DNA from 3 places in the Streptomyces sp. BF23-19 genome. Region 2 is predicted to be linked to each of the others. Evidence: riboswitches for the same ligand, from Rfam matches in the RefSeq annotation. Region 2 holds a riboswitch; each other region holds the start of a gene.

Region 1 (10,375 bases), on a different contig from region 2:
CGCCCGGATACTCGCACCGGAGTCGTACTTCTTCTTCAGGTCTGCCGCGAGCTTGTCGCGCGCGGCGCCGGTTACCCGGCTGCCCTTCTTCAGAGTCTCGGCCACCCGTGCCTCCTCATGGGAAGTGCGCTCTGGACTTCTCATGATCACCCCTCCCACGCTTCCTGGCCACCCATTCAGCAAGGTCGGTACGACGGCATTTCTCGACCCGTGGACACCCGAGCAGAACGGAATCTTCTCTTCCGCTGCATGACTTCCGTCACACTCCGCTGCCCTCGCGAGGAATCACCAGGTCAGGGGCGCGGAAGCGGAAAGTGAACGGCCCCGGTCGCGCACCTTCGAAGGTGCGGCCGGGGCCGTCGTACGACGCGCAACGGTACGAGACCGTCTCACTCAGATGATGGATCACCCGTGAGCCGAATGATCCATAAGGAACTGGATCAGAAGCGGAACGGGAACCGGAACCCGATCAGGCGAGGGCGACGAGGTCCCGGTAGTCCGGCCCCCAGAGGTCCTCGACGCCGTCCGGGAGCAGGATGATCCGCTCCGGCTCCAGCGCCTCGACCGCGCCCTCGTCGTGGGTGACGAGGATGACCGCGCCCTTGTACGTGCGCAGCGCGCCCAGGATCTCCTCGCGGCTGGCCGGGTCGAGGTTGTTCGTGGGCTCGTCGAGCAGCAGCACGTTCGCCGAGGAGACGACCAGCGTGGCCAGGGCCAGCCGGGTCTTCTCGCCACCGGAGAGCACCCCGGCGGGCTTGTCCACGTCGTCCCCGGAGAAGAGGAAGGAGCCGAGGGTCTTGCGTACGGCGACCAGGTCCAGGTCGGGCGCGGAGGAGCGCATGTTCTCCAGGACCGTGCGCTCCGGGTCCAGGGTCTCGTGCTCCTGGGCGTAGTAGCCGAGCTTGAGGCCGTGGCCGGGGACGACCGTGCCGGTGTCCGGCTTCTCGGTGCCCGAGAGCAGACGCAGCAGGGTGGTCTTGCCGGCGCCGTTGAGGCCGAGGATGACGACGCGTGAGCCCTTGTCGATGGCCAGGTCGACGTCGGTGAAGATCTCCAGCGAGCCGTACGACTTGGAGAGGCCCTCGGCGGTCAGCGGGGTCTTGCCGCAGGGCGCCGGGTCCGGGAAGCGGAGCTTGGCGACCTTGTCGGAGACGCGGACGGCCTCCAGGCCGGCGAGGAGCCGGTCGGCGCGCTTGGCCATGTTCTGCGCGGCCACGGTCTTGGTGGCCTTGGCGCGCATCTTGTCGGCCTGCGAGTTCAGTGCCGCGGCCTTCTTCTCGGCGTTCTGGCGCTCGCGCTTGCGGCGCTTCTCGTCGGCCTCGCGCTGCTGCTGGTAGAGCTTCCAGCCCATGTTGTAGACGTCGATCTGGGAGCGGTTGGCGTCCAGGTAGAAGACCTTGTTGACGACGGTCTCGACCAGGTCGACGTCGTGGGAGATGACGATGAAGCCACCGCGGTAGGTCTTCAGGTAGTCGCGCAGCCAGACGATGGAGTCGGCGTCGAGGTGGTTGGTGGGCTCGTCGAGGAGCAGGGTGTCGGCGTCCGAGAAGAGGATCCGGGCCAGCTCGACGCGGCGGCGCTGACCACCGGAGAGGGTGTGCAGCGGCTGGCCGAGCACCCGGTCGGGCAGGCCGAGGGCGGCCGAGATGGTCGCGGCCTCCGCCTCGGCGGCGTACCCGCCCTTGGTCAGGAACTCCGTCTCCTGGCGCTCGTACTGCTTCATCGCCTTGTCGCGGGTGCCGCCGGTGCCGGTGGCGATGCGCTCCTCGTTGGCGCGCATCTTCTTGATCAGCACGTCGAGGCCGCGCGCGGACAGGATGCGGTCGCGGGCCAGCACGTCGAGGTCGCCGGTACGCGGGTCCTGCGGGAGGTAGCCGACCTCGCCCGAGCGGGCGATGGAGCCGGCGGCGGGCTGACCCTCGCCGGCGAGGCACTTGGTGAGGGTGGTCTTGCCCGCTCCGTTGCGGCCGACCAGGCCGATGCGGTCGCCCTTGGCGACACGGAAGGAAGCGGACTCGATAAGGACGCGGGCGCCGGCGCGCAGCTCGATGCCGGTGGCGGTGATCACGGAAATACTCCAGGGCGGGTCGGGACGGCGGAAGGGGGGCAGGACGCGAAGCTTCGACGCCGCTAATCCGCGAGGAGATTTGCCATGAGAGACATTCTACCGGGGGTGCGCAACTACTTTCCGGGCGCGGGCGGGGCCGTCCGGCCTGCGGGATCCACTCCCCCGCATCCCCCGTTCGGCCCAGCGGCCCCACGGAGCGGCCGAGGCGCATACAGGGACGATCAGGTTGATACTCGGCGCATGGGCGGAGACGCGACGGCGCCTGTTTCACGGATGGAGGGCGGCGGGGATGCAGTTCGACGACGACGCCAGTCTCGACAGCTCCGAGGTCAAGGACATGCGGGGTGGCGGCGGCCGCATCCCGGGCGGGAAGGCCACCGTCGGCGGCGGCATCGTCGGTCTGATCGCGCTGGTCATCGGGCTGCTGTTCGGGGTGGGGCCGGAGCAGCTGGGGCTGTCCACCGGGGAGCCGGAACCGACGCCCGTCTCCTCGTCGCTCAACCAGGTGCAGCAGGCCTGCAAGTCGGGGCGGGACGCGAACACGCGCGAGGACTGCCGGCTGGTGGCGGTGGTCCGGAGCACCCAGGCCTTCTGGAAGCAGGAGTTCGCCAAGCGCGGCGGCCAGTACAGCCCGGCGTCGACCGTGTTCTTCGAGAACCGGGTGAACACCGCGTGCGGGACCGCGAGCGCGGCGGTGGGCCCCTTCTACTGCCCGGCGGACCGGCAGGTCTATCTGGACCTGGGCTTCTTCGACGACCTGCGGACGAAGTTCGGCGCGACCGGCGGTCCCTTCGCCCAGGCCTACGTCGTCGCCCATGAGTACGGGCACCACATCCAGAACCTCACCGGAACCCTCCAGCGGGCCCAGGACGGCAGGCAGGGCCCGAACAGCAACGCGGTCAAGGTCGAGCTGCAGGCCGACTGCTATGCCGGGGTGTGGGCGCACAACGCGACGAACGTCGCGGACGCCTCCACCGGGCGGCCGCTCATCAAGTCCCTGACCGAGGCGGACATCAGGGACGGGCTGGACGCGGCGGCCGCGGTCGGCGACGACCGGATCCAGGAGAAGTTCCAGGGCCGGGTGTCCCCGGAGTCCTGGACGCACGGCTCGGCCGAGCAGCGTCAGCAGTGGTTCTACCAGGGCTACCGGACCGGTGACATGGCCCAGTGCAACACCTTCCGCTGACTGTCGGTGACGCCTGCCATGCTGGTGTGACGCGGGTCACCGTCACGAGAGGGAGTGATCGTCATGGCAGGCGTTCCGTCCATCTGTCCCACCCTGGTCTACCGCGACGCGAAGGCGGCCATCAAGCTGCTGACCGAGGCCTTCGGCTTCAGCCAGGTCGCCGTCTACGAAGGGGAGGACGGCTCGGTGATGCACGCCGAGCTGGCGTACGGCAACGGCATGGTGATGCTGGGCAGCTCGGGCAGGGGTGGGGCGTTCGACAAGGCCATGGAGGGCGCCGGCCCCTCGGGGGTCTATGTCGTGGTCGACGACGTGGACGCCCATCACCGGCGGGCGGTCGAGCACGGCGCGGAGATCGTGATGGAACCCACCGACCAGGACTACGGCTCCCGCGACTACATGGCCCGTGACGCCGAGGGCAACGTCTGGAGCTTCGGGACGTACGCGCCGCAGGTCTGACCCCGGTGGCGCGCCCGTCCCTGCCCGCGTGGACACGACCTACGGGGGTCACTCGCCGCCGGTGTGGACCTGGAAGGCGGCCCGGCGGACCGCCTTGGCCAGCGTCGGGTCGGGGTGGGCCGCGGCGAGCGCGACCAGTACCTGCACCGTGCGCGGATGGCCGACCGCGCGGACCTCGTCCAGCAGCCGGGGGACGGTGGTCCGGACGGCGGAGTCGAGGTGGCGGGCCAGCAGCTCGGCCTCGCCGTGGTCGGCGATCGCGGCGGCGGTGTCCACCCAGAGCCAGGTCGACTCCTCGGCGGTCAGGACGTCCTGGGCGTCGTCGGGGTCGACCCCGTCGTGCACGGCGAGCCAGAGCAAGGCGTAGGGGCGCAGGGCGGGCTCGCGCACGGCGGCGCGCACCTCGGGCTCGGCGGGGGCTCCGACCACGCGCAGCGCCTCGAAGGCGAGGCCGCGCAGCAGGGCGTCCTCGCCGCGGGCCGCCTGCAGCAGCTCGGTCACCGCGTGGCCGACGGGCCGGGCGGCCAGCCAGGCCTGGTACTCGGCGCGGGCCGGGCCGGGGGTGAGCCGCGCGCAGCCGTGCAGCATGGCGGCGGCGGACTGCTCGATGTTCCCGGCGGGGCTCTGCGCCGCGACGCAGATCTGCTCCAGCTTGACCCAGACGGCCCAGCTGCCGAGCGGGGTGAGCGTGGCCCGGGCGGGGCCGAGGGTGACGGCGTCCACGGCGGCGAGTCCGCCGAGTGCCCAGCGCAGCAGCCGGGCGAGCGGGACGGGGCGGGCCTCCGCGGAGCCGGCGGCGGACGTCAGCGCCACGGTGGGCTCGGACTCGTAGGGGATCTCGCACCGCTCGTCGCGCAGTTCGGTGACGCGCTGCCCGAGCAGGTCGAGCAGGTCCGGGACGGTCACCGGGCCGGCGGACAGCTGGAGCAGGGAGAGGAGTTGGGGCATCGCCTCGACGACCTCGGCGACGGCCGAGGGGGCGATGTCGGCGGGTGCGGGATGGACCAGCGACCAGGCGTCGAAGAGGGCGACCCAGCCGCGCAGTACGGCGGTGTCGTCGCGGTCCCAGGCGCGCAGCCGCCAGCCGGGCCGGGCGTGGCCGCCGTGCACCTCGACCAGTCCGGCGAGGCGGGCGCGGTCCCAGCCGACCTGGATCTGGCCGTGCGTCAGGCCCAGTTCCGTGGCGGCGCGTTCGACGTCGGCCGCGGGCAGGGCGCCCGTGGGGGCGGGCCGGCCGCCGTCGCCGGCGCCGAGGTTGCGCTCGGCCCAGCGGGTCAGGCGTACGGCGTCGGCGAGCGAGGCCCGGGCCCGGTTCGCGAGGTCGGCCGTGGCGGGCGTACCCGCCGGGGGCCGGGGCGCGGGCCGGGTGCGTCGGTCGGTCACCGCCTTGCGGGCCGCGGCGACGGAGCGCGGCGAGACGAGTCGGAGTCTGGAGTCGCGAGCCAACTGCTCATCAGGCTTTCGGGACGTCACGGAAGCAGTCTCGCCCGTCACTGGCCGAAAGCCCAAACGGAACCGATCGTTATCGCCGCTGACCCGCAGCGCAGACCGGGACAAGCCGCCCGTGCGGCCCTGTCCGTCACAGGGCCTTCACATGACGGCTCTTCACACGGTCGTTCACGAGGCCTTCGGCGCGGACCTCGACACGGCCTTCACATGAGCGGGGTGAGGAAGCGGCGCAGGGCCTCCTCGTAGCCGGCCGGGTCGGCGTTCCACATCGCGCCGTGCCCGGCTCCGGCCACGGTGTGCAGCGTGACGAGGTCGGGGCGGGCGGCGGCGAGCCCGCGGGAGGGTCCCCAGGGGGCGAGCGCGTCGTCCGGGCCGTGGACGATCAGTACGGGGACGCGCAGCACGCCGGGGTCGGCGCCCGCCGGCCGGCGGTCGGCGCGCAGGCCCGTGAGGCCCTCGGCGGCCCGGACCGCCAGCGGCAGCACGACACCGGGGACGCCGCGCGCCTTGGCGAGCCCCCGCAGGGTGGCGTGCCAGTCGAGCACCGGGGAGTCGAGGACCAGCCCGGAGATCCGGTGGGCCAGCGGCGAGCGCTCGAAGGCGCGCAGGGCCATGGTGGCGCCGGTGGACCAGCCGTGGAGGATCACGCGGCGGGCTCCGTAGCGCAGGGCGTAGCGGATGGCGGCGTCCAGGTCACGCCATTCCGATTCGCCGAGGTGGCCGAGGCCGTCCGGGGAGGCGGGGGCGCCCAGGTCGCCCCGGTAGCCGAGGTCCAGGACGGGCAGCTGATGGCGGTGCAGGAAGGGCATGACCACCATCGGGTGCTCACGGCTGCTGCCGAGCCCGTGCACGGTGATCACCCAGGTGTCCCGGGCGGCGGGCAGGAACCAGGCGGGCAGGGCGCCGAGCTCCCCGGGGATGTCCACGTCGGCGTGGTCGAGCCCGAGGGCGGTGCGCGGGTTGCCGACGTACACCTGGGGGGTGAGGGAGACCCGGGTACCGGGTTCGAGGGTGCCGTGGGTGACGGAGACGAGTCGCCGTACGACCGCGTCCGGGCCGGGGTCGGCGTCCGGGACCACGGGGCCGACGACGGCGTGCACGCCGGGTGCGACCAGGCCGTAGGTGCCGGGGCGCAGGGAGGCGAGCGAGCGGGTCAGCGTGATCCGGCCGTCGGCCACGGAGTGGACACCGAGCCGTGGTCCGCCGGGCAGTGGGCGTCCGGGTTCGGGCCGCAGGGCCGCGTCGGCGGCGTGCCTGCCGATGGCGACGGCGGCCGCGCCGGCACCCAGCAGAGTCGTGGTGACGGCCGCTGCCGTCGCTGTCGCGGTACGCACTGCTCCAGTGTCGGGTCGGGGCCTCCGGCGGGCCACCGGAGCGGATCCGTCCGCCGCCGGCGCGAGCCGGGCCGACGGCATGTGATCTGAGTCTCTTTCGGCGCTCCGGAGGTGGAGCGGGGCGCGCGCCGGACACCCTCCGGAGGGACTCATTCACCCGGCTTTGACGTGCATTAATAGCGTTATCTACGTAAGTATCAGGACGAATGGCCCGATCACACCCCGCGCCAGTACACCGCTCCGCCCGCGCCAGTTCATCTTCCGTTCACTCAGGTTGCCTACGGTCGCCGAGCCACTGACGTCAAACAGAAGCCTGGGTAAATGGAGCACATAACGCTTCTCCTCGGGATCGTGATCATCACCGCTCTCGTGTTCGACTTCACGAACGGTTTCCACGACACAGCCAACGCGATGGCTACCACCATCTCGACCGGCGCCCTCAAGCCCAAGACGGCGGTGGCCATGTCCGCCGTGCTCAACCTCGTCGGCGCGTTCATGTCCGTGGAGGTCGCCAAGACGATCTCCAAGGGGCTCGTCAACGAGGAAGGCATCCAGCCAGAGGTGATCTTCGCCGCCCTGGTCGGAGCGATCCTCTGGAACCTCGTCACCTGGCTGGTCGGTCTCCCCTCCAGCTCCTCGCACGCCCTGATGGGCGGCCTGATCGGCGCCGCGGTCGCCTCCGCCGGCATCGGCGCGGTCAACGGCAGCGTCGTCGTCACCAAGGTCCTCATCCCCGCGATCGCCGCCCCGCTGGTGGCCGGCATCGCCGCGTACCTGGCCGCCAAGGTCACCTACAAGCTGGGTGACAAGGTCGGCGAGAAGACCTCCGCCAAGGGCTACCGCGCCGGTCAGATCGCCTCGGCCGGTCTCGTCTCCCTCGCGCACGGCACCAACGACGCGCAGAAGACGATGGGCATCATCACCCTGGCCCTCATCGCCGGCGGCGCGATCGCGCCCGACGCGAACCCGCCGGTCTGGGTCATCGTCTCCGCCGGTATGGCCATCGCGATGGGTACCTACCTGGGCGGCTGGCGCATCATCCGCACCATGGGCACCGGCCTGACCGACCTGCAGCCGCAGCAGGGCTTCGCCGCCCAGACCTCGGCCGCGTCCGTCATCCTCGCCTCCTCGAACCTCGGCTTCTCGCTCTCCACCACCCACGCGTGCTCCGGCGCCGTCATGGGTTCGGGCCTGGGCCGCAAGGGCGGTGTGGTCCGCTGGTCCACCGCGACCCGCATGTTCATCGCCTGGGGCCTGACCCTGCCGGCCGCCGCGCTGGTCTCGGCCGGTGCCGAGCTGGTCATGCGTTCCGGTGACATCGGCGTCGCCGCCGTCGCCGTCTTCCTGGTCGCCTCCTGCTTCGCCATCTGGGTCATCTCCCGCCGCCAGGTCGTCGACCACCACAACGTCAACGACGTGGAGTCGGCCGCCGCGGAGGAGCCGGGCGTCGTCACCACGGCGATCGCCGCCGTCACCGTCCCGCCGACCGTCGCGGCGGCCGGTCCGTCCGTGGCAGCGGCCGCCGGTACGACCGCCGCGGTCACGGACGAGGACCTCAAGGCCACCATCCCGGCCGAGACGACCGCCCCGACGACCGCACCGGCTCCGGCCGCCGCGGTCTGACCGAGACATACAGAGGAAACGGCAGTATGAAGATCGACTGGGAAGCACTCGGCTCCGTCTTCGGGGTCAGCCTCTCCGCCACCGTCGCCCTCGTGGCCCTGTTCACCCTGGGCCTGGTGGGCCTGTCCAAGCACGAGACCGCCACCGAGCAGGGCGGCACCGCCACCCTCGCCCGCACCGGCGCGTACCTCTGCTTCGCGCTCGTCGCGGCGGCCGTGACGTACGGGATCTACCTGATCGTCTCCTGATCCGCCGCCGCAGGGCGGGTCGGGTGTGAAGGCTCCCTCCGGGTTTGTCCCGGGGGGAGCTTTCGCGTTCCCTCCCGCGCCCTCCGTCCCCGCCGCACCGCAGGTCAACGGCGAGTTGACGGGCGTTCGAGGTGCGTGGTGGACTGCCGGAGCCAATACGGCGGCATGGAGAGGAAGTCCGGTGCGAATCCGGCGCGGTCCCGCCACTGTCACCGGAATCGCACGCCGCGCGTGCGTCCCGGGAGCCAGGAACTCTCGCCGCCGGACACGTCGAACCAGGGCGCGGACCCTGAGTGAGGACATACCTGCCACCATGCGTGCCGATCGCGTCTTCGCGTACGGCGCCACGGCGGGCCTGATCGGCGACCGGATCCTCGGGGATCCGCGCCGAGGGCACCCCGTGGCCGCCTTCGGACGGGCCGCCGCCGCCGTCGAACGCTCCCTGTGGGGCGACGACCGCGCCCGGGGCCTCCTGCACACCCTGGTGTGCGCCGGGGGCGCGGCCGCCGTCGGAGCGCTGGGCGCCCGCGCCGTGCGCTCCCGGCCCGCGGCCGCCCGTATCGCCCTGACCGCCGCCGCCACCTGGGCCGTCGTGGGCGGCACCTCGCTGGGCCGGGAGGCCCGCGCCATCGGAGGCGCGCTCGCCGCCGGGGACATCGAGGTGGCCCGGGAGCGGCTGCCCCACCTGTGCGGACGCGACCCCCAGGCCCTGGACGGACAGCAGATGGCCCGCGCCGTCGTGGAGTCCGTCGCCGAGAACACCTCCGACGCGGTGGTCGGGGCCCTCGTGTGGGGCGCCGTCGCCGGAGTCCCCGGACTGCTGGCCTTCCGCGCCGTGAACACCCTGGACGCGATGGTCGGCCACAAGTCCCCCCGCTACCTGCGCTACGGCTGGGCCTCCGCCCGGCTCGACGACCTGGCCGGCTGGCCGGGCGCCCGGCTGACGGCGGTCGCCGCCGTACTGGCCGGCCCCGACCGGCGGGGCGCCGTACGGGCCTGGCGCGCGGACGCCGCCGCGCACCCGAGCCCGAACGCCGGACCCGTGGAGGCCTCCTTCGCCGGGGCGCTGGGCGTCAGACTGGGCGGAACCCTCGCGTACGGCGGCCGGGTCGAGCACCGGGCCGTGCTGAACGGCGGGGCGGGTCGGCCGGTGGAGGTCGCGGACATCGAGCGGGCGGTACGGCTGTCGCGCCAGGTGACCTGGCTGGCCCTGGGCGCCTGCGTGGCCGCCCGGCTGCTGGTCTCCCGTACGACACGCACGGCACGTACGACACGGAGGGGGCGGCGCGGATGAGCGGCGCGAGGCGCGGCGGGGGTCTGCTGGTCGCGGGCACCACGTCGGACGCGGGCAAGAGCGTGGTCACGGCGGGCATCTGCCGTTGGCTGGCCCGGCAGGGCGTGAAGGTGGCGCCCTTCAAGGCGCAGAACATGTCGCTGAACTCCTTCGTGACCCTGGAGGGCGCCGAGATCGGGCGCGCCCAGGCGATGCAGGCCCAGGCGGCCCGTGTGGAGCCGACCGCGCTGATGAACCCGGTGCTGCTCAAGCCGGGCAGTGACCGCAGCAGCCAGGTGGTGCTGCTGGGCAAGCCGGTGGGCGAGATGAGCGCCCGCGGCTACCACGGTGGGCGCCAGGAACAGTTGCTCGGCATCGTCACGGACTGCCTGGAGCAGCTGCGGGGCACGTATGACGCCGTGATCTGCGAGGGGGCGGGGAGTCCGGCCGAGATCAACCTGCGCCGGACCGACATCGTGAACATGGGCATCGCGCGCGCCGCGCGGTTCCCGGTGGTCGTGGTCGGGGACATCGACCGCGGCGGGGTCTTCGCGTCCTTCTTCGGGACGACGGCGCTGCTCTCCCCCGAGGACCAGTCCCTGATCGCGGGATACCTGGTCAACAAGTTCCGCGGCGACGTGTCGCTGCTGGAGCCGGGCATGGAGATGCTGCGCGGCCTGACCGGCCGGGCCACCTACGGGGTGCTGCCGTTCCAGCACGGCCTGGGCATCGACG
Region 2 (10,375 bases):
CGCCGCTAGGCCGTCCCTTCCGGATCTTGTCGGCCGAAGGCCGGGTACGGCGCCGATCCGCGCGCCGTACCCGGCCTTCGCGCGTGCGTGCCTCAGCCGTGGCCGAAGCGGGGCGGGCGCTTGTCGACGAAGGCGGACATGCCCTCCTTCTGGTCGGCCGTGGCGAAGACCGCGTGGAACAGCCGACGTTCGAAGCGGACGCCCTCGGTGAGGGTGGTCTCGAAGGCCCGGTTCACGGCCTCCTTGGCCATCATCGCGACCGGCTTGGACATTCCGGCGACGGTCTCGGCGACCGCGAGCGCCTCGGCGAGCAGCTCGTCGGCGGGGACGATCCGGGAGACGAGCCCGGCCCGTTCGGCTTCATCCGCGCCCATGGTGCGGCCGGTCAGGCAGAGCTCCATGGCCTTGGCCTTGCCGACGGCCCGGGTGAGCCGCTGGGATCCGCCGATGCCGGGGATCACCCCGAGTTTGATCTCGGGCTGCCCGAACTTCGCGGTGTCGGCGGCGAGCAGGATGTCGCACATCATGGCGAGCTCGCAGCCGCCGCCGAGCGCGTATCCGGAGACCGCCGCGAGGGTGGGCGTGCGGACCTGGCCGAGGCGGTCCCAGGCGGTGAACCAGTCGGAGAGGTACATGTCCATATAGCTCTGCGGACGCATCTCCTTGATGTCGGCGCCCGCGGCGAAGGCCTTCGCCGAGCCGGTGAGGACGATGCAGCCGACCTCGGGGTCCCGGTCCAGTTCCTCGGCGGCGGCCACGACCTCGGTCATCACCTGGAGGTTGAGGGCGTTGAGGGCTTCGGGCCGGTGGAGGGTGAGGACGGCGACCCGGCCCTTGCGCTCCAGCAGGATGGTCTCGTAGGTCATGCGGGGGTCCCGTTCTGCGGTCGGAGGGTGCGGACGATCGCGGAGAAGTCCAGGCCGGCGCCCTCTCCCTCGGCGAATGCGGCGTACAGTTCGGCGGCCTTGAGGCCCAGCGGTGCCTCCACCCCGCCGGCCCGCAGGGCGTTGGCGGCCAGACCGAGATCCTTGGCCATGAGCGGCGCGGCGAAGCCCGGCCGGTAGTCCCGGTTCGCGGGACTCGCCGGAACCGGCCCGGGGACGGGGCAGTTGGTGGTGAGGGCCCAGCACTGGCCGGAGGCGGTGGAGGCCACGTCGTAGAGGGCCTGGTGGTCCAGGCCGAGGCTCTCGGCCAGCACGAAGGCCTCGCTCACCCCGATCATGGAAACGGCGAGGATCATGTTGTTGCAGATCTTCGCCGCCTGACCGGCGCCCGCGGTCCCGCAGTGAACGGCCTTCTTGCCCATGGCATCGAGCAGCGGCTCGGCGGCGGCGAACTCCGCCTCGCCGCCGCCCGCCATGAAGGTGAGCGTGCCGGCCTCGGCGCCCATCACGCCGCCGGAGACCGGGGCGTCCAGCGCCCGGTGACCGGCTTCCACGACGGGCGCGTGCGCGGTGCGGGCGTCGGCGACATCGATGGTGGAGCAGTCGATGAAGAGCGTGCCGGGCCGGGCAGCGGCAAGGAGACCCTGTTCCCGGTACAGGGCGAGGACGTGCCGGCCTGCCGGCAGCATGGTGATGACCACGTCGGCCGGGGTGGCGGCGTCCGCCGCCGAGGCCGCAGGTTCGACACCGGCGGCGGCCGCTGCCGCCAGTTGGTCCGCCACGAGGTCGAAGCCCAGGACGCGGTGCCCGGCCTTGACCAGGTTGGCGGCCATCGGGCCGCCCATGTGACCGAGGCCGATGAATGCGACGGTGCTGGTCACCAGGCAACCTCCTGTGACGACGCGGACGGGGCGAGACGGAGTTCGCGGTCGCCGAGCGGGGCGAAGAACCGTTCGACCTCCGCCGGGCCGACGGCTTCGAGCGTGGCGGGGGACCAGTGCGGGTCGCGGTCCTTGTCGATGACCTGGGCGCGGATGCCCTCGACGAGGTCGGACGAGGACAGGGCGGCGAGGGAGACGCGGTACTCCTGCTCCAGCACCCGTTCCAGCGGGCCGAGCCGCCGGGCCCGGCGGAGCGCCGCCAGGGTGACCTTGACCGCGGTGGGGGACTTCGCCAGGAGGGTGCCTGCCGTCACCTTCGCGCCGGGAACGTCCGTGGCGAGCAGCCGCGTGACGATCTCCTCGGCGGTGTCCGCGGCGTAGCATCGGTCGATCCACTCGCGTGCGGCGGCGAGTTCGCCCGGCGGCGGCTGCTCCACGTACCGCTCCAGCACGGTGTGCACCGGGTCGGAGCCGAGTTCCCCGGCCAGCGCCGGCAGGGCCGACGAGGGTACGAAGTGGTCGGCGAGGCCGCACAGCAGCGCGTCCGCCGCGCCGACCGGCGCACCGGTCAGGGCCAAGTGGGTACCCAGTTCTCCGGGGGCGAGGGCGAGGAGATAGGTGCCGCCGACGTCGGGGACGAAGCCGATGCCGGTCTCGGGCATCGCGATGCGGGAGCGTTCGGTGACGATGCGGACGGTGCCGTGCGCGGAGATCCCGACGCCGCCGCCCATGACGATGCCGTCCATGAGGGCGACGTACGGCTTGGGGTAGCGGGCGATACGGGCGTTGAGCCGGTACTCGTCGCGCCAGAAGTCCGCCGAGGCAGTGCCTCCTGCGCGGGCGTCCTCGTAGATCGCGCGGATGTCACCGCCCGCGCACAGCCCTCGTTCGCCGGCGCCCTCGATGACCACGGTCTCGATGTCAGGGTGGTGCTCCCAGGCGGCGAGGGCCTCGTCGAGACGCAGGGCCATGGGATGGGTGAGGGCGTTGAGGGCCTTGGGGCGGTTGAGAGTGATGTAGGCGGTGCGGCCCTCGGTGCGCAGCAGGACGTGGTCGTGTTCTTCGGGGGATGTGTGGTTCATCGCAGGGTCTCCGTCAGTCCGCGCGCGACGATGACGCGCATGACCTCGTTGGTGCCTTCCAGGATCTGGTGGACGCGCAGGTCGCGGACGATCTTCTCGATGCCGTATTCACTGAGGTAGCCGTAGCCGCCGTGGAGTTGGAGGGCGGCATCGGCAACCGCGTACCCCGTGTCGGTGGCGAACCGCTTCGCCATCGCGCACAGCCGCGGAGCCAGCGGATCGCCCGCGTCCAGGGCCTCCGCGGCCTGCCGGACCAGGGCGCGGGCGGCGGCCAATTCGGTGGCCATGTCGGCCAGTCGGAACTGCAACGCCTGGCGGTCCAGGAGCCGGGAGCCGAATGCCTCGCGGTCGGCGAGGTACGCCAGACTGCGGTCCAGCGCGCTCTGCGCACCGCCGAGCGAGCAGGCGGCGATGCCGAGCCGGCCGCCGTTGAGGCCGTTCATGGCGATGCGGAAGCCGTCGCCCTCCGCGCCGAGCCGCCGGTCGGCGGGGACCCGTACGCCGTCCAGGACGACCTGGCGGGTGGGCTGCGCGTTCCAGCCCATCTTCTGCTCGTTGGCGCCGAACGAGACGCCGGGGTCTTCGCGTTCGATGACGAAGGCCGAGATGCCGCCGGGCCCGCTCTCGCCGGTGCGGGCCATGACGATGTAGATCCCGGCGGCTCCGGCGCCGGAGATGAACTGCTTGACGCCGGTCAGCACGTAGTGATCGCCGTCCCGCTCGGCGCGGGTACGCAAGGCGGCGGCGTCGGAGCCGGCGCCCGGTTCGGTGAGGCAGTAGCTGCCCAGGGTGTCCGCGGAGCAGAGGGCCGGCAGCCACCGCTCTCGCTGCACCTGGCTTCCGTACCGGTCGATCATCCAGGCGACCATGTTGTGGATGGACAGGTACCCGGCGATGGACGGGCACCCGGTCGCGAGGGTCTCGAAGACGAGGACCCCGTCGGCACGGGAGAGACCCGAACCGCCGTGCTCCTCACGGACGTAGACGCCGCCGAGGCCGAGTCCGGCGGCCCTGCGGATGACGTCGACGGGGAAGTGCTTGGCCTGGTCCCAGGCGACGGCGTGCGGGGCGAGGTGTTCCTGGGCGAAGTCGAGGGTGACCTCGGCGAGGGCGAGCTGGTCCTCGGTGAGGGTGGTCACCGGGCTCATCCCATCGTCGGGATGGTGAAGCTCGCGGCCTCCTTGGCCCCGGAGGGCCAGCGCGAGGTGACGGTCTTGGTCCGGGTGTAGAAGCGGATCGAGTCGGGGCCGTGCTGGTTCAGGTCGCCGAAGCCGGACCGCTTCCAGCCGCCGAAGGTGTGGTACGCCACGGGGACGGGGATCGGCACGTTGACGCCGACCATGCCGGCGCCCACCCGGCGGGTGAAGTCGCGCGCCGTGTCGCCGTCGCGGGTGAAGATCGCGACGCCGTTGCCGTACGGGTGCTCGGTGGGCAGGCGCAGGGCCTCCTCGTAGTCGGCGGCCCGTACGACGGACAGCACCGGACCGAAGATCTCCTCGCGGTAGATCCGCATCTGCGGGGTCACCCGGTCGAAGAGGGTGGCTCCGGCGAAGAAGCCGTTCTCGTGTCCGGGCAGGGTGAACCCGCGTCCGTCCACGACGAGTTCGGCGCCCTCGGTGGCTCCGATGCCGACGTAGCGGTTCACCCGGTCGAGGGCGTCGCGGCTGACCAACGGCCCGAAGTCGGCCTCGGGATCGTCGGAGCGACCCACCCGCAGGGTGGCGATCCGCTCCTTCAGCTTCCCGACCAGCGCGTTCGCGGTCTCCTCGCCGACGGGGACGGCGACGGCGATGGCCATGCAGCGCTCGCCCGCGGAGCCGTAGCCGGCGCCGATCAGGGCCTCCACAGCCTGGTCGAGGTCGGCGTCGGGCATCACGATCATGTGGTTCTTGGCGCCGCCGAAGCACTGGGCGCGCTTGCCGTGGGCCGCGGCGGTCGCGTAGATGTGCGCGGCGATCGGGGTGGAGCCGACGAAGCCGAGGGCCTGCACGCGCGGGTCCTCCAGCAGGGTGTCGACGGCCTCCTTCCCGCCGTTGACCACATTGAGCACGCCGGGCGGCAGGCCGGCCTCCAGGAACAGCTCGGCGAGGCGCAGCGGTACGGACGGGTCCCGCTCGGAAGGCTTCAGGATGAAGGAGTTGCCGCAGGCCAGGGCGGGTGCGGCCTGCCACAGGGGGATCATCGCGGGAAAGTTGAAGGGGGTGATCCCGGCGACCACGCCCAGCGGTGAGCGCAGGGAGTGCACATCGATCCCGCTGCCCGCGTTGTCGGTGAACTCTCCCTTCAGGAGGTGGGGGACACCGGCGGCGAACTCGACCACCTCCAGGCCGCGTTGCAGGTCGCCGTGGGCGTCGGCGACGGTCTTGCCGTGCTCGGAGGACAACAGCCGGGCCAGCTCGTCACGTTCGGCCTCGACCAGCTGGAGGAAGCGCAGCAGGACGCGGGCGCGGCGCTGCGGGTTCCACCGCCCCCAGTCGGCCTGCGCCTCCTCGGCGTTCGCGAGGGCGGCCTCGGTGTCCGCGCGCCCCGCGAGCGGGACCCGGGCCTGGACGGCGCCCGTGTTGGGGTCGTACACGTCGGCGAAGAGACCGGAGGATCCGGTGGTGTGTTTGCCGCCGATGAAATGGGTGAGTTCACGGACCATGGGTGCCTGCTCTCGTCAGGTGGGATCCGAGGAATGGCACGGCCTGCCGGCGGACGGACCCGATGGGGTGCGCCGCTGGGGAAGGCCGTGGGACTACGAGCGTGCGGAAGTGTGCGCGCGCTCCGCCGGATCACCAGGGTCGTGGGTACAAACCGGTGCCATGCGTGTCTGCTCCATCCTCGTGGACAACACGGAACGTTCCGCGGCCGGTATCCTGACTCCCGGATCTCCGCGTGCCGCCCGCCTTCCCGACGAAGCTCGTCAGTGGCGTGTGGATGGCAGCACACTCCCCGGTCACAGTGGCGGGACCGTGCCGGTTTCTCACCGGCTTCCCTGCACCGCGGACCTTGTGCCACGAACATATAGTTGGACGTCCTAGTAAGTCCAGAGCCGCCGCCGCGCGCCTTCGGCCGACCTGTCCCGGCCTGACGTCCCCTCAGCCCTACGGCGTGGGGCCCGGGTTCCCGGTCACCGGGTACGGGATGAAGGTGCTGCTGTTCTCGTCGACGGCCAGCGCCCGGCCGAGCGGCGGCACGGCCCGCTGCGGACAGTCGAGGCGTTCGCAGAGCCGGCAGCCCATGCCGATGGGGGTGGCCGCCGCCGTGTTGTCGAGGTCGAGCCCGTCGGCGTACACGAGCCGCGAGGCGTGCCGGATCTCGCAGCCGAGCCCGATCGCGAAGGTCTTGCCCGGCTCGCCCCAGCCACCGCGGTGGCGGGTGACGGCCCGGGCGGTCCACAGGTACCGCTGTCCGTCGGGCATGGCGGCCACCTGGACGTGGATGCGGCCGGGCGCGGCGAAGGCCTCGTAGACGTTCCACAGGGGACAGGTGCCGCCCGCGCGGGAGAAGTGGAATCCGGTCGCCGACTGTCGCTTGGACATGTTCCCCGCCCGGTCCACCCGCACGAAAGAGAAAGGCACCCCACGCAGCCTGGGCCGTTGCAAGGTGCTCAACCGGTGGCAGACCGTCTCGTAGCCGATCCCGAAGTGGTCGGTGAGCCGCTCGATGTCGTAGCGGAACTCCTCGGCGGCCGCGTGGAAGGCGCGGTACGGGAGGATCAGCGCGCCCGCGAAGTGGTTGGCGATGCCGATCCGCGCGAGGGCGTGGACGGGGGAACCGGGCGGGAAGTCCTCGGCGGCCAGCCGGTCCAGCTCGGCCCCGTACTCGATCAGCGCCAGCTGGGTGGCCATCCGGAACGCCTGCTGTCCCGGCCGGAGCCGGTTCGACAGGTGCAACACCCGGGCCGTGGCGTCGTAGCGGTGCAGTCGGTCGGAGTCCGTGGCCGTCCGGATCCCGTGCCGCTCGGCGAGCCTGCGGGTCAGCGCGCGGACGACGTCCCCCGGGCGGATGCCGATCTCGGCGGCGAGGCCTTCGGCGGCGAGATCGGTGTCGTGGAGGTAGTTCTGCCGGCGGTAGAAGAACTCGCGGATCTCCTCATGGGGCGAGCGCGGGCTGTCGGCCGCCACGTCCCGCCCGTCGGCCGCGTCGGCGAGACGCTCGGCCAGCAGCTGGCTGCGCCGGCCCAGGTCCAGCAGGACCGAGGCGACCGCGGGCATCCGGGTGGCCAGTTCGGCCAGGTCGGAGGGGGAGACGCGGGCCTCGGCCACCTCGTTCGCGAGCGCCTCGCGCAGGTCGGCGACCAGCCGGCTGGTGTCGCGCTGCGAGAAGAAGCCCGGATCCACCCCGAAGGCCTCGGTCAACCGCAGCAGCACCGGAACGGTGAGCGGCCGGGAGTCGTGCTCCATCTGGTTGAGGTAGCTGGGGGAGATGGCGAGCACCCGGGCCAGGTCGGCCTGGGTCATCCGCCGCTCCTCGCGCAGTCGCCGCAACCGCGCTCCCGCGTACGTCTTGCTCACCGCACTCCCTCGCCGTTCCGGGCCGACACGCGACGCCAGAATACGGGGATCTTCACGACCCGAACCCTTCGCAACCTTGGCAATTTCGATGCCGAAGATTCGCAGACCTTGGCAGATGTACCTCCTTGATGGCACTCGGTGTCAGTGTCAAAGTCGGTGCAGCGGCCCGCCGGACACGGCGGCCAGGAAGAACCGACTGGCCCGATTCACGCCCTGATTTCGGCCATCCAGGAGGTTCGACCCGGCGGTTCGGCAGCATTGCTCAGCTTCGGCCCCGGGCCGGGTTCGGCGGCCGCAGCTCGTACCAGGCACAGAGTGCCAAGCCGCCGGGTTCACGGTCCGGCCCATTGGCAAGACAAGCGACGGATGGAAACGGTGACGGTCATGGCAGAGGCGAACACGACGGCGGCGGCCGAGCAGCTCAAGCAGCGGTGGGCCGACGACCCTCGCTGGGCGGGCATCGAGCGCACCTACACGGCCGAGGACGTGGTGCGGCTCTCGGGCAGCGTCCGCGAGGAGCACACCCTGGCCCGGCGCGGCGCCGAGCGGCTGTGGCGCCAGCTCCACGAGCAGGACTACATCCACGCCCTCGGCGCCCTCACCGGCGGCCAGGCGGTCCAGCAGGTGCGGGCCGGACTCCAGGCGATCTACCTCTCCGGCTGGCAGGTGGCCGCCGACGCGAACCAGGCCGGACACACCTACCCCGACCAGAGCCTCTACCCGGTCAACTCGGTCCCGCAGGTGGTCCGTCGGATCAACAACGCCCTGCTGCGCGCCGACCAGATCGCCATCGCCGAGGGCGGCACGGACACCACCGACTGGCTCGCGCCGATCGTCGCGGACGCCGAGGCCGGCTTCGGCGGCCCGCTGAACGCCTTCGAGCTCACCAAGGCGATGATCGCGGCGGGCGCCGCCGGCATCCACTACGAGGACCAGCTGGCCTCCGAGAAGAAGTGCGGCCACCTCGGCGGCAAGGTCCTCGTCCCGACCGCGCAGCACGTCCGCACCCTCAACGCGGCCCGCCTGGCGGCCGACATCGCCGACACCCCGACCCTGATCATCGCCCGTACGGACGCCCTCGCCGCCACCCTCCTGACCAGCGACGTCGACGAGCGCGACGCGGAGTTCTGCACCGGCGAGCGCACCGCCGAGGGCTTCTACCACGTCCGGGGCGGCATGGCCCCGGTCATCGCCCGCGGCCTCGCCTACGCCCCGTACGCCGACCTCATCTGGGTCGAGACCGGCACCCCGGACCTGGCCCAGGCCCGCGAGTTCGCCGAGGCCATCCACGCGCAGTACCCCGACCAGATGCTGGCCTACAACTGCTCGCCCTCCTTCAACTGGAAGGCCGCGCTGGACGACGACCAGATCGCCAAGTTCCAGCGCGAGCTCGGCGCGATGGGCTACCGCTTCCAGTTCATCACCCTCGCCGGCTTCCACTCCCTCAACCACGGCATGTTCGACCTCGCCCGCGGCTACGCCGAGCACGGCATGACCGCCTACGTCGACCTCCAGGAGCGGGAGTTCGCCGCCCAGGCCCATGGGTTCACCGCCGTCAAGCACCAGCGCGAGGTCGGCACCGGCTACTTCGACCTCGTCTCCACCGCCGTCAACCCGGCCTCCTCCACCACCGCGCTCTCCGGTTCCACCGAGGAAGAGCAGTTCCACTGAGCCACCGACGGGCATGAGCCGCACCGCCGCCGGCCCGCTCGCCCGGCCGGCCCCTTCCCGACGGGTGCCCGAGGGACCTTCCCCCGGGCACCCACCCCCGCCCCCGCTGAGGAGAACCGCATGCCCCTCCCGTCCCTGACCAGCAGCGTCCAGGTTCTCGGCGCGCCGGGTGAGCGCCACGAGGAGATCCTGACCCCCGAGGCCCTGGAGTTCATCGGCCGGCTCGACACCGCGTTCGCGGACCGCCGCCTGGAGGTCCTCAAGGAGCGCCGACGCCGCTCGGGCCACCTGGCCGGCGGCACACCGCTCGACTTCCCGCTCGCCACGCGCGCCCTCCGCGAGGACCCGCACTGGCGCGTCGCCCCGCCCGCGCCCGGCCTCACCGACCGCCGCGTCGAGATCACCGGCCCGCCCGAGCGGCGGATGGCCGTCAACGCCCTGAACTCCGGTGCCAAGGTCTGGATGGCCGACTTCGAGGACGCCACCGCCCCGACCTGGACCAACGTCATCGGCGGCCAGCTGACCCTGCTCGACGCCGTCGAACGGCGCATCGACTTCACCACGCCGGAGGGCAAGGAGTACCGCCTCGGCGAGCAGCTCGCGACCATCATGGTCCGACCGCGCGGCTGGCACCTCCTCGAAGAGCACCTGGAGATCGACGGCCGGCCCCTGTCCGCGTCCCTCGTCGACTTCGGCCTGTACTTCTTCCACTGCGCCCAGCGGCAGATCGACGCGGGCCACGGCCCGTACTTCTACCTGCCCAAACTGGAGAACCGGTACGAGGCGCGTCTGTGGAACGACGTCTTCCTCCTCGCCCAGGAACTCCTCGACATCCCCCGCGGCACCGTCCGCGCCACCGTCCTCATCGAGACGATCACCGCGGCCTTCGAGATGGAGGAGATCCTCCACGAGCTGCGCGAACACAGCGCGGGGCTGAACGCGGGCCGCTGGGACTACCTCTTCAGCCTGATCAAGACCTTCGGCCACCGGACCGACTTCCAACTGCCCGACCGGGCCGCGGTCACCATGACCGCCCCCTTCATGCGGGCCTACACCGAACTGCTCGTACGCACCTGCCACCGGCGCGGCGCCCAGGCCATCGGCGGGATGGCCGCCCACGTCCCCAGCCGGGACGCGCAGGCGAACTCCGCCGCCCTCGCCAAGGTCCGCCTCGACAAGGAACGGGAGGCCGAGGACGGCTTCGACGGCTCCTGGGTGGCCCACCCAGGACTGGTCCCCGTCTGCCGCGAGGTCTTCGACAACGTCCTGGGGGAGCGGCCGCACCAGCTCGACCGGACCCGGGAGGACGTCGAGATCACGGCCGCCGACCTGCTGTCCGTCCGCCGGATCGCCGCGCC
Region 3 (10,375 bases), on a different contig from region 2:
TGCCTGGCAAGGGTTCTGGCCAGGGGCGGACGTGACAGAGTGGTGCCCGTCCCACCTGGGTAACCCATGGGTAATGAGCGGCCGTCCGAGTGGGCATGGTTGGATGCCAGTAAGAGGGACCGTAGGAGTGTCCGCAAGGCTGCACCGTTGTTCCCCAGCGACCGCTGGGAGGTGCCCCCAGGCAGGCGGGAATCGTGAGGATCTTCGGGAAGGTACGGCATCGGCCCTCCGCCTCGTGGCGGCAGGCCACCGACCGCGCGTTCACGCTGATCGGCGACGGGCGGTACGAGGACGCGGGCGCGCTCCTGACGAGAGCGGCGGACCTGGAGCCCTGGCTGTCCGAGTCCTGGTTCAATCTGGCCCTGCTGCACAAGTTCCGGCACGACTGGGAGCAGGCGCGGGCCGCCGGACTGCGCGCCGTGGCCCTGCTGGACCGGGAGACCGGCGCCCCGGACTGGTGGAACGTCGGGATCGCCGCCACCGCGTTGCAGGACTGGCCGCTGGCCCGGCGGGCCTGGCAGGCGTACGGGCTGAAGGTGCCCGGGGACGCCGCCGGGGCGGGCGAGCCGGTCGGGATGGAGCTGGGCAGCGCCGCGGTGCGGCTGTCGCCCGAGGGCGAGGCCGAGGTGGTCTGGGGCCGTCGGCTGGACCCGGCCCGGCTGGAGGTCCTGTCGATCCCGCTGCCCTCCTCGGGGCGGCGCTGGGGCGAGGTCGTGCTCCACGACGGGGTTCCGCACGGAGAGCGGGTGACCGCGGCCGGCCCCTCGTACCCCGTGTTCGACGAGATCGAGCTGTGGGCGCCGTCCCCGGTGCCGACCTGGGTGGTGCTGCTGGAGGCGGCCACCGAGGCGGACCGCGACGCGCTGGAGCAGTTGGCCTCGGACGCCGGATTCGCCGCCGAGGACTGGTCCTCGTCGGTGCGGCTGCTGTGCCGGACCTGCTCGGAGAGCGAGATGCCGAGCGACGAGGGCGACGGTGAGCAGCACCTCGATCCGCACGACCACAGCGAGCCCGGACACCCCGGACCGCTCGGGCACCGTACGGCCGGCTCGGGCTCCCTGTGGGTCCCCGAGCGCGAATGCGGGATCGCGGCACCGGCCGGTCTGGTGCGCGGACTGCTCGACGGCTGGGTCGCGGACAGCCCGGGCACGCGCGAGTGGCGGGATCTCGAAGAAGTCTGCTGACCCGGGGCCGTAGGCTGTACGGGCACATCGGTGGCCACCACGACCATCGATGACCGGGACTTACGGAAGGCGTACGGCGGACATGGCGCAGCAGGAGAACGAGGTTGTCGAGAGCGTGAACGACGGGTACGTCGTGGACACCGAGGACTGTGAGGCGCGTGAGCTCGCCCACCGTCAGCGCGGCACGGCCCGTCCGATCACCGTGGTCGGCAACCCGGTCCTGCACCGGGAGTGCAAGGACGTCACCGAGTTCGGCGACGAGCTGGCGCAGCTGATCGACGACATGTTCGCCAGCCAGAAGGCCGCCGAGGGCGTGGGCCTGGCCGCGAACCAGATCGGCGTGGACGCCAAGGTCTTCGTCTACGACTGCCCGGACGACGACGGCAAGCGGCACACCGGTGTCGTGGTCAACCCGAAGCTGATCGAGCTGCCGGCCGCCGCCCGTGTGCTGGACGACTCCAACGAGGGCTGCCTGTCGGTCCCGACGGCGTACGCCTCGCTGGCCCGCCCGGACTACGCCGAGGTCGAGGGCCAGGACGCGCAGGGCAACCCGATCAAGGTGCGCGGCACCGGCTACTTCGCCCGCTGCCTGCAGCACGAGACCGACCACCTGTACGGCTACCTCTACATCGACCGCCTCTCGAAGCGGGACCGCAAGGACGCCCTGCGGCAGATGGACGAGGGCACCCCGCGCTACGAGACCGTCCCCAACGCCTGATCCGGAAGGGACAGCCCTCAGGCGGCCTGCGGGCCCCGGAAGGCGCGCCGGAACGAGTTCGGCGTGGTGCCCAGGGTCCGCAGGAAGTGGTGGCGCAGGGCGGCCGCGTTGCCGAAGCCGCAGCGGCCGGCGATCGCGTCCACCGTCTCGCCGGTCGACTCCAGCAGCTCCTGCGCCAGCAGGACCCGCTGGCGCAGCACCCACTTGTACGGGGTGGTGCCGGTCTCCTGGAGGAAGCGGCGGGCGAAGGTCCGCGGGGACATGTGCGCGCGCTCCGCGAGCTGCTCGACGGTGATCTCCTCGCCCAGGTGGCGAGCCATCCACTCGATCACCTCGCCCACCGTGTCGCAGGCCGTGCGCGGCAGCGGCCGCTGGATGAACTGGGCCTGCCCGCCGTCCCGGTGCGGCGGTACGACCATGCGGCGCGCGATGATGTTGGCCACCTCGGCCCCGTGCTCCTGGCGGACCACGTGCAGGCAGGCGTCGATGCCCGAGGCCGTGCCGGCGGCGGTGATCACCGGGCCCTCGTCGACGTAGAGCACGTCCGGGTCGACGACCGCCCGCGGGAAGCGCCGGGTCAGGGCCGCGGCGTGCATCCAGTGCGTGGTGCACCGGCGGCCGTCCAGCAGTCCGGCGGCGCCGAGGATGTAGGCCCCGCTGCACACGCTGAGGACCCGCGCCCCTCGCTCCACGGCCCGGCGCAGGGCCGCGAGCAGGGGCTCGGGGTAGATGCGTACGCCCGCGTCATTGGCGGCGGGCAGGCAGATCAGATCGGCCTCCTCCAGCCGCTCCAGCCCGTGTGCGGGGGTGATGCCGAAGGCGCCCCCGCCCACGGTCAGCGGCCCCTCCTCCGCCGCGCAGACGGCGAAGTCGTACACCGGTACGCCCATGTCACTGCGATCGATTCCGAACACCTCGCAGAAGATCCCCAGCTCGAAGGGGGCGACTCCGTCGACGAGGGCCACGGCCACGTTGGTCAGCATGACCCCAGTGTGGCAGTAATTCGGTCTTCTATGACAGTACTGCCACTGTCGATCATGGGCGATCAGGCGGACAGTAGAGCTATGACCACCTTCGTGAGTTACCTCGTCGTCCTCGCCATCGCCGCCCTCGTGCTCGGGCCCAGCCTCTACGGGATCCTGCGCGACCGGCGGATCGACCAGCAGATCCGGGCCGTCGCGACCCGGCTGGTGTGGCTGCCCCGCCAGCGCGCGGGCGGCCTCCCGCCCACCCCGCGCCGGCGCGCCTTCCGGCCCGCCGCCCGGCGGTACTGGGGCCCCATCGCCCACTGAGCCACCGGGGAACGCGAGAAGCCGGGACACGGAAACCTCCGCATCCCGGCTCCCCGGTCGGTCACTCCCCGGAACTCCTGGAAGTCGTAGAACCCCTGGAACCCCTAGAAGTCCTCGTCCAGGTCGACCGTGCCCTCGACCGCGACCTGGTAGGCCGACGGACGGCGCTCGAAGAAGTTCGTCAGCTCCTGCACGCCCTGCAGCTCCATGAAGGAGAACGGGTTCTGCGAGCCGTACACCGGCGGGAACCCGAGACGGACCAGACGCTGGTCCGCGACGCACTCCAGGTACTCGCGCATCGACTCGGTGTTCATGCCCGGCAGGCCGTCACCGCACAGGTCGCGGCCGAACTGCAGCTCCGCCTCCACGGCCTCCTTGAGCATGTCGGTGACCTGCTGCTGGAGAGCGTCGTCGAAGAGCTCCGGCTCCTCCTTGCGGACCGTGTCCACGACCTCGAACGCGAAGTTCATGTGCATGGTCTCGTCACGGAACACCCAGTTGGTGCCGGTGGCCAGGCCGTGCAGCAGACCGCGCGAGCGGAACCAGTACACGTAGGCGAAGGCGCCGTAGAAGAACAGGCCCTCGATGCACGCCGCGAAGCAGATCAGGTTCAGCAGGAAGCGGCGGCGGTCGGCTGCCGTCTCCAGCCGGTCGATCTTCTCGACCGAGTCCATCCACTTGAAGCAGAACTGCGCCTTCTCGCGGATGGAGGGGATCTCCTCGACCGCGTCGAAGGCGGCCGCGCGGTCGTCCGGGTCGGGCAGGTAGGTGTCGAGCAGCGTCAGATAGAACTGGACGTGCACGGCCTCCTCGAACAGCTGGCGCGACAGGTACAGGCGCGCCTCCGGGGAGTTGATGTGCTTGTAGAGCGTCAGCACCAGGTTGTTCGAGACGATCGAGTCGCCGGTCGCGAAGAACGCGACCAGTCGGCCGATCATGTGCTGCTCGGAGGGCGTCAGCTTCGCGAGGTCCGCGACGTCCGAGTGGAGGTCGACCTCCTCGACGGTCCAGGTGTTCTTGATCGCGTCCCGGTAGCGCTCGTAGAAGTCCGGGTAGCGCATCGGACGGAGCGTGAGCTCGAAGCCCGGGTCCAGGAGGTTCTTGGTGTCGTTGGAGCTCATTACTGGCAGGCCTCGCAGGACTCGGGGTTCTCAAGGGAGCAGGCCAGCGCCTCGGCGTCGGCGACCGCCTGCGGCAGCTCGACGGGGGTGGCCGCCTGTGCGGCGCGGGCGATCTTCGTCGCCGGGCGCGAGCGCAGGTAGTAGGTGGTCTTCAGCCCCTGCTTCCAGGCGTACGCGTACATCGAGCTGAGCTTGCCGATGGTGGGCGTCTCCAGGAACAGGTTCAGCGACTGCGACTGGTCCAGGAACGGCGTACGGGCCGCCGCCATGTCGATCAGACCGCGCTGCGGGATCTCCCACGCCGTGCGGTACAGCTCGCGGACCTCGGCCGGGATCCAGCCGAAGCCCTGGACCGAGCCGGAGGAGTCGCGCAGCGCCTCGCGGGTCTGGGCGTCCCACACGCCGAGCTGCTTCAGCTCCTCCACCAGGTAGCCGTTCACCTGGAGGAACTCACCGCTGAGCGTCTCGCGCTTGAACAGGTTGGAGACCTGCGGCTCGATGCACTCGTACACGCCGGCGATCGAGGCGATCGTCGCCGTCGGGGCGATGGCGAGGAGCAGGGAGTTGCGCATGCCGGTCTCGGCGACGCGGGCGCGCAGCGCGTCCCAGCGCTCCGGCCAGTTCAGCTCGACGTCGTAGTGGTCCGGGTGCAGGACACCACGGGCGGTACGGGTCTGCTCCCAGGCCGGCAGCGCGCCGCTGCGCTCGGCGAGGTCGCAGGAGGCCTCGTAGGCGGCCAGCATGATGCGCTCGGAGAGCTTGGTGGACAGCGCCTTCGCCTCGGGGGAGTCGAAGGGCAGCTTCAGCTTGAAGAAGACGTCCTGGAGGCCCATCGCGCCCAGGCCCACCGGACGCCAGCGGGCGTTGGAGCGGCCGGCCTGCTCGGTCGGGTAGAAGTTGATGTCCACCACGCGGTCGAGGAAGGTGACGGCGGTGCGGACGGTCTCGTCGATCCGCTCCCAGTCGATCTCGCGACCGTTCGCGGTGTCGATGACGAACGCGCCCAGGTTGACCGAGCCGAGGTTGCAGACGGCCGTCTCGCCGTCGTTGGTGACCTCGATGATCTCGGTGCACAGGTTCGAGGAGTGCACGACGGTGCCCGGCTCGGCGGTCTGGTTCGCCGTGCGGTTGGAGGCGTCCTTGAAGGTCATCCAGCCCTGGCCGGTCTGCGCGAGGGTGCGCATCATCCGGCCGTACAGGTCGCGGGCGGGCATGGTCTTGCGGGCCAGGCCGTCCGCCTCGGCCTTGCGGTAGGCGGCGTCGAACTCGTCGCCCCACAGGTCGACCAGCTCGGGCACGTCGGCCGGGGAGAACAGCGACCAGTCGGCGTCGGCGTTCACGCGGCGCATGAACTCGTCCGGCACCCAGTGGGCGAGGTTCAGGTTGTGCGTACGGCGCTGGTCCTCACCGGTGTTGTCGCGGAGCTCCAGGAACTCCTCGATGTCCGCGTGCCAGGTCTCCAGGTAGACGGCGGCGGCGCCCTTGCGGCGGCCACCCTGGTTCACGGCGGCGACGGAGGCGTCGAGGGTCTTCAGGAACGGCACGATGCCGTTGGAGTGGCCGTTGGTGCCGCGGATCAGGGAACCGCGGGCGCGGATGCGGGAGTACGAGAGGCCGATGCCGCCGGCGTGCTTGGAGAGACGGGCCACCTGGTGGTAGCGGTCGTAGATCGAGTCGAGTTCGTCCAGCGGGGAGTCCAGCAGGTAGCAGGAGGACATCTGCGGGTGCCGGGTGCCGGAGTTGAAGAGCGTCGGGGAGGACGGCAGGTAGTCCAGACGGCTCATCAGCCGGTACAGCGAGGCCACTTCCTCGACGGCCTGGACGCTCTCGTCGGCGGCCAGACCGCACGCCACGCGCAGCATGAAGTACTGCGGGGTCTCGATGACCTGACGGGTGATCGGGTGGCGCAGCAGGTAGCGGCTGTGCAGGGTGCGCAGGCCGAAGAAGCCGAAGCGGTCGTCGGCGCCCTCGGCGAGGGTCAGTTCGACGAGGGAGTCGAGCCGGCTCGCGTGCGTACGGACGAACTCGGCCGTGCGGTCCGCGATGAGGCCCTCGCGGTGGCCGACCTCGACGGAGGCCGAGAAGGAGGTGGAGCCCTGGCTCGCGGCCTCGTCGCGCACGGCCAGCGTCAGCAGGCGGGCGGCGAGCCGGGAGTAGGCCGGGTCCTCGGAGATCAGACCGGCGGCGGCCTCGGTGGCCAGCCCGCGCAGTTCGGCGTCGTCGGCGGCGGAGCTGCGGCCGCGCAGTGCGGAGGCCGCGACCCGGCCGGGGTCGGTGTCGGGGAGGTCCGCCGTAAGTTCGGTGAGGGTACGCAGCAGCGTGGCCCCCGGGCCCTCGGTGTTGTCGCCAGAAGTGGACTCGGCGCGCGGTGCGGAAGGCGCGATGGTCACGGCGGGAGCTCTCCCTCGCTCGGCCCGGTCATCGGCGGGGCGGGGCGCGAGCGGGCGCATGCGGGCGCAACGAGAACGCGTACCCCACATGGCGTCCACCGGCCCAACCGCGAGGCCCGGACGAATCGGCACCCGGTTCGGTCGAGCCGGGCGCGCTGACGGCAGGTCATCGGACTTGGTGTCCGGTAGCCGGACACTTCATACCGTTGCGGGACAGTTCCGGATTCGCACCGGATTCCCCTGCGGCGACAGCAGGCATGAGCATACATGTGGGGGCGGCCCTCTGCGGTAACCCCCACATGTAGTGTCGGCGTGGCTACAGCTTGAGCCGGTAAGTGAGGAGTGTCAGGCCTTCGATCGGCGCCCAGTCCCGCTCCGGCGTGCGTACGAAGCCCAGTCGCGCGTAGATCCGATGGGCCCCGGCCATGCTGCGTTGGGTGGAGAGAACCAGGCCGGTCACCCCCTCCAGAGCCCTCGCCCGCTCCACGCAGGCCCGCACCAGAGCCTCGCCGGCGCCCTGGCCGCGCGCCTCGTGGGCCACCGCGAGCATCCGGAACTCGGCCTCGTCCGGAGCCGAGATGTCGGCGAGCGGACTGCCCGGAGCGGCGAAGGTCACACCGCCCAGCAGCCGTTCGTCCCGCACGGCGACGAGCACCTCGCCCTCGGCGGCCCGACCGGCCACGTCGCGCAGCACATTCAGGTAGTGGTCGTCCTCGTTGAAGTCCAGATGCCCGTCGGCGAGGTAGGCCCGCGCCGTGATCTCACCCAGCTCCACGTACTCGGCGGGCCGCACCGCCCTGATCACCATGTCCATGCGGTCGAGTGTGCAGGACGGGCGGCGACGGGCGGGCGCCGAACGTACGAAGGCCCCGCCGCGGGGAGCGGCGGGGCCTTCGGCGTGCGGGGTGGTTCAGCAGCAGCGGAAGCCCTCGCGGGGGTCCGCCTCGCGGGCGTCCGTACGGGCGCGTTCGAAGGCGCGGCGGGTCAGGACCTCCGCGTCCGGGTCGTGGGAGCGGGTGTGGGCCACGTACCGGTCGTACGCGGCCTCCCCCGAGAACTCCCGTACGTAGAAGCGCGCCTTCGCCAGCGCGCTGCGCACGCTCATCAGGCCACCGGCTCCGTGACGTGTCCGCCGCCCGCCTCCGGACCCGCCGCGGCGAGCTCCGCCCGCTCCTCGGCGGTCGCGATCAGCCCGGCCGGGGCGACGATCTTCGACTCCGTCCACGGGGTCTCGGAGAGGGTCGCCGACCCCGGGTCGCGGACGGCCTTGAGGCAGGTCCGGGCCGCGTCCGCGAGGACCACGATGATCAGGAGGGCGAAGAGGGCGCACAGGACGCCGTCGACCGTGGCGTTGGTGACCACGGTGTGCATGTCGTCCATGTTCTTGGCGGGCGCCAGGACCTTGTCGGCGTCGATTCCGGCCTGGTACTTGTCGCGCTGGGCGAAGAACCCGACCTTCACGTCCTCGGAGAAGATCTTCTGGTAGCTCGCGGTGAGCGTCACCGTGGCGTCCCAGACCAGCGGAACGCCCGTCACCCAGGCCCACCGGAGCCGGCCGGACTTGATCAGCAGCGTGGTGCAGACGGCCAGCGCGACCGCGGCGAGGAGCTGGTTGGCGATGCCGAAGAGCGGGAAGAGCTGGTTGATGCCGCCGAGCGGGTCCTTGATGCCGACCCACAGGAAGTAGCCCCAGCCGGCGACGACGATCGCGCTCGCGAACCACACGCCGGGCTTCCAGCTGACGTCCTTGAAGGACTTGTGCACGTTGCCGAGGGTGTCCTGGAGCATGAACCGGCCCACGCGGGTGCCCGCGTCGAGCGTCGTCAGGATGAAGAGCGCCTCGAACATGATGGCGAAGTGATACCAGAACGCCTTCATGCCGGCGCCGCCGACCACGGCGGAGAAGATTTCCGACATTCCGAGTGCGAAGGTCGGCGCACCGCCCGTGCGCGAGAGCAGGCTGGCTTCCTCGACGTCCTTGGCGGCCTGGGCGAGCGCCTCGGGGGAGATGGCGAAACCGAAGTTGGTCACGGCCTGGGAGGCGGACTCGACCGTGGTGCCGATGACCCCGCCGGGGGAGTTGACGGCGAAGAAGAGGCCGGGCTCGATGATGCAGGCCGCGATGATCGCCATGACGGCGACGAAGGACTCGGTCAGCATGGCGCCGTAGCCGATCATGCGGACCTGGGTCTCCTTCTGGATCATCTTCGGGGTGGTTCCCGAGGAGACCAGGGCGTGGAAGCCGGAGAGCGCGCCACAGGCGATGGTGATGAAGACGAAGGGGAACATCGACCCGGCGAAGACCGGTCCGTCGCCGCGGGCCGCGAAGTCGGTGATCGAGGGCATCTTCAGGGTGGGCATCGCGATGACCACGCCGATGGCGAGGAGCGCGATCGTGCCGACCTTCATGAAGGTGGAGAGGTAGTCGCGGGGTGCGAGCAGCATCCACACCGGCAGCACCGATGCCAGGAAGCCGTACACCACCATCCAGATGACCAGCGTCTCCTTCTCCAGGGTGAAGGTGTCCGCGAAGGAGGACTCGGCGACCCAGCCGCCCGCGACGATGGCGAGCAGCAGCAGCGCGACGCCGATGACGGAGACCTCGGTGACCCGGCCCGGTCGCAGGACGCGCAGGTAGAAGCCCATGAAGACGGCGATCGGGATGGTCATGCCGATGGAGAAGACGCCCCAGGGCGAGTGCGCCAGGGCGTTGACGATGACGAGGGCCAGGACCGCCAGCAGGATGATCATGATGGCGAACACGGCGATCAGGGCGGCGGCCCCGCCGACGGGGCCGATCTCGTCCCGGGCCATCTGGCCGAGCGAACGCCCGTCGCGGCGGGTGGAGAAGAACAGCGTGACCATGTCCTGGACGGCCCCGGCGAAGATGACGCCGGCGACGATCCAGATGGTGCCCGGCAGATAGCCCATCTGCGCGGCGAGTACGGGTCCGACGAGCGGGCCGGCGCCGGCGACGGCCGCGAAGTGGTGACCGAAGAGCACCCGGCGGTCGGTGGGGTGGAAGTCGACACCGTTGTCAAGGCGTTCGGCGGGGGTGGCCCGGCTGGCGTCCACCTTCAGTACGCGGTCCGCGATGAAGCGCGCGTAGAAGCGGTAGGCGATCGCGTACGAGCCCAGCGCGGCGGCGAGCAGCCAGGCGGCGGAGATCTCCTCGCCGCGCGAGAGCGCGAGCACGCCCCAGCCGATGGCGCCGACGAGTCCGACGAGCACCCACGCGGCGATGGACCGGGGAGAAGGCGAGCCCGATGTACTGCCCGGACTCGCCGCGTCCCGTTCTGTCCCTGTTGCTTCCGGTTCAGGCATGACCTCGTCCCCTCGTCGATCATCTGCGTAAGCGCAGGGAATCTACGGGGGATTGCCCGCTGGGCGTAAGACCCCGTCCGTATTCCGGTATGTGAAGGAATCGGGGACACGGGGTCCGACGGGCCAGGTCGGGCGGGGCGGGACGGGCGAGGTCAGACGGCGGGGCGCTTGAGCCTGGCGACGAACTTGTACCGGTCGCCGCGGTACACCGACCGCACCCACTCCACCGGTTCGCCGTCGGCGTCCAGGGAGTGCCGGGAGAGCATCAGCATCGGCAGCCCGACGTCGGTGCCGAGCAGGCCGGCCTCGCGCGGGGTGGCCAGCGAGGTCTCGATGGTCTCCTCGG

The links. Region 2 has a riboswitch for cobalamin ahead of AB8A24_RS38860 (CoA-acylating methylmalonate-semialdehyde dehydrogenase). Riboswitches for the same ligand answer to the same signal wherever they lie in the genome.
Region 1: it holds a riboswitch for cobalamin, as region 2 does, so the genes downstream of both, AB8A24_RS08985 (cobalamin biosynthesis protein) here and AB8A24_RS38860 (CoA-acylating methylmalonate-semialdehyde dehydrogenase) in region 2, are expected to answer to the same signal.
Region 3: it holds a riboswitch for cobalamin, as region 2 does, so the genes downstream of both, AB8A24_RS25365 (ribonucleoside-diphosphate reductase subunit alpha) here and AB8A24_RS38860 (CoA-acylating methylmalonate-semialdehyde dehydrogenase) in region 2, are expected to answer to the same signal.

Annotation. Positions count from the first base shown of each region.
Region 1 is NZ_JBGBPT010000011.1:18,338-28,712, forward strand. Features, by position in the region: gene AB8A24_RS08945 (helix-turn-helix domain-containing protein) at 1-105, opposite strand, end outside; gene AB8A24_RS08950 (ABC-F family ATP-binding cassette domain-containing protein) at 470-2,068, opposite strand; gene AB8A24_RS08955 (neutral zinc metallopeptidase) at 2,358-3,254, shown strand; gene AB8A24_RS08960 (VOC family protein) at 3,318-3,713, shown strand; gene AB8A24_RS08965 (hypothetical protein) at 3,762-5,096, opposite strand; gene AB8A24_RS08970 (alpha/beta hydrolase) at 5,366-6,496, opposite strand; gene AB8A24_RS08975 (inorganic phosphate transporter) at 6,818-8,119, shown strand; gene AB8A24_RS08980 (hypothetical protein) at 8,146-8,367, shown strand; cobalamin riboswitch at 8,498-8,645, shown strand; gene AB8A24_RS08985 (cobalamin biosynthesis protein) at 8,681-9,661, shown strand; gene AB8A24_RS08990 (cobyric acid synthase) at 9,658-10,375, shown strand, end outside.
Region 2 is NZ_JBGBPT010000112.1:4,839-15,213, reverse strand. Features, by position in the region: partial or broken gene AB8A24_RS38885 (iron chelate uptake ABC transporter family permease subunit) at 1-9, shown strand, start outside; gene AB8A24_RS38880 (enoyl-CoA hydratase) at 93-866, opposite strand; gene mmsB (3-hydroxyisobutyrate dehydrogenase) at 863-1,765, opposite strand; gene AB8A24_RS38870 (enoyl-CoA hydratase/isomerase family protein) at 1,762-2,847, opposite strand; gene AB8A24_RS38865 (acyl-CoA dehydrogenase family protein) at 2,844-3,995, opposite strand; gene AB8A24_RS38860 (CoA-acylating methylmalonate-semialdehyde dehydrogenase) at 3,992-5,491, opposite strand; cobalamin riboswitch at 5,678-5,863, opposite strand; gene AB8A24_RS38855 (short-chain fatty acyl-CoA regulator family protein) at 5,934-7,346, opposite strand; gene aceA (isocitrate lyase) at 7,731-9,017, shown strand; gene aceB (malate synthase A) at 9,138-10,375, shown strand, end outside.
Region 3 is NZ_JBGBPT010000048.1:11,335-21,709, forward strand. Features, by position in the region: gene AB8A24_RS25335 (HD-GYP domain-containing protein) at 1-63, shown strand, start outside; gene AB8A24_RS25340 (hypothetical protein) at 195-1,184, shown strand; gene def (peptide deformylase) at 1,267-1,902, shown strand; gene AB8A24_RS25350 (helix-turn-helix domain-containing protein) at 1,920-2,885, opposite strand; gene AB8A24_RS25355 (hypothetical protein) at 2,967-3,194, shown strand; gene AB8A24_RS25360 (ribonucleotide-diphosphate reductase subunit beta) at 3,299-4,315, opposite strand; gene AB8A24_RS25365 (ribonucleoside-diphosphate reductase subunit alpha) at 4,315-6,705, opposite strand; cobalamin riboswitch at 6,848-7,004, opposite strand; gene AB8A24_RS25370 (GNAT family N-acetyltransferase) at 7,022-7,519, opposite strand; gene AB8A24_RS25375 (YbdD/YjiX family protein) at 7,616-7,810, opposite strand; gene AB8A24_RS25380 (carbon starvation CstA family protein) at 7,810-10,029, opposite strand; gene AB8A24_RS25385 (GntR family transcriptional regulator) at 10,182-10,375, opposite strand, start outside.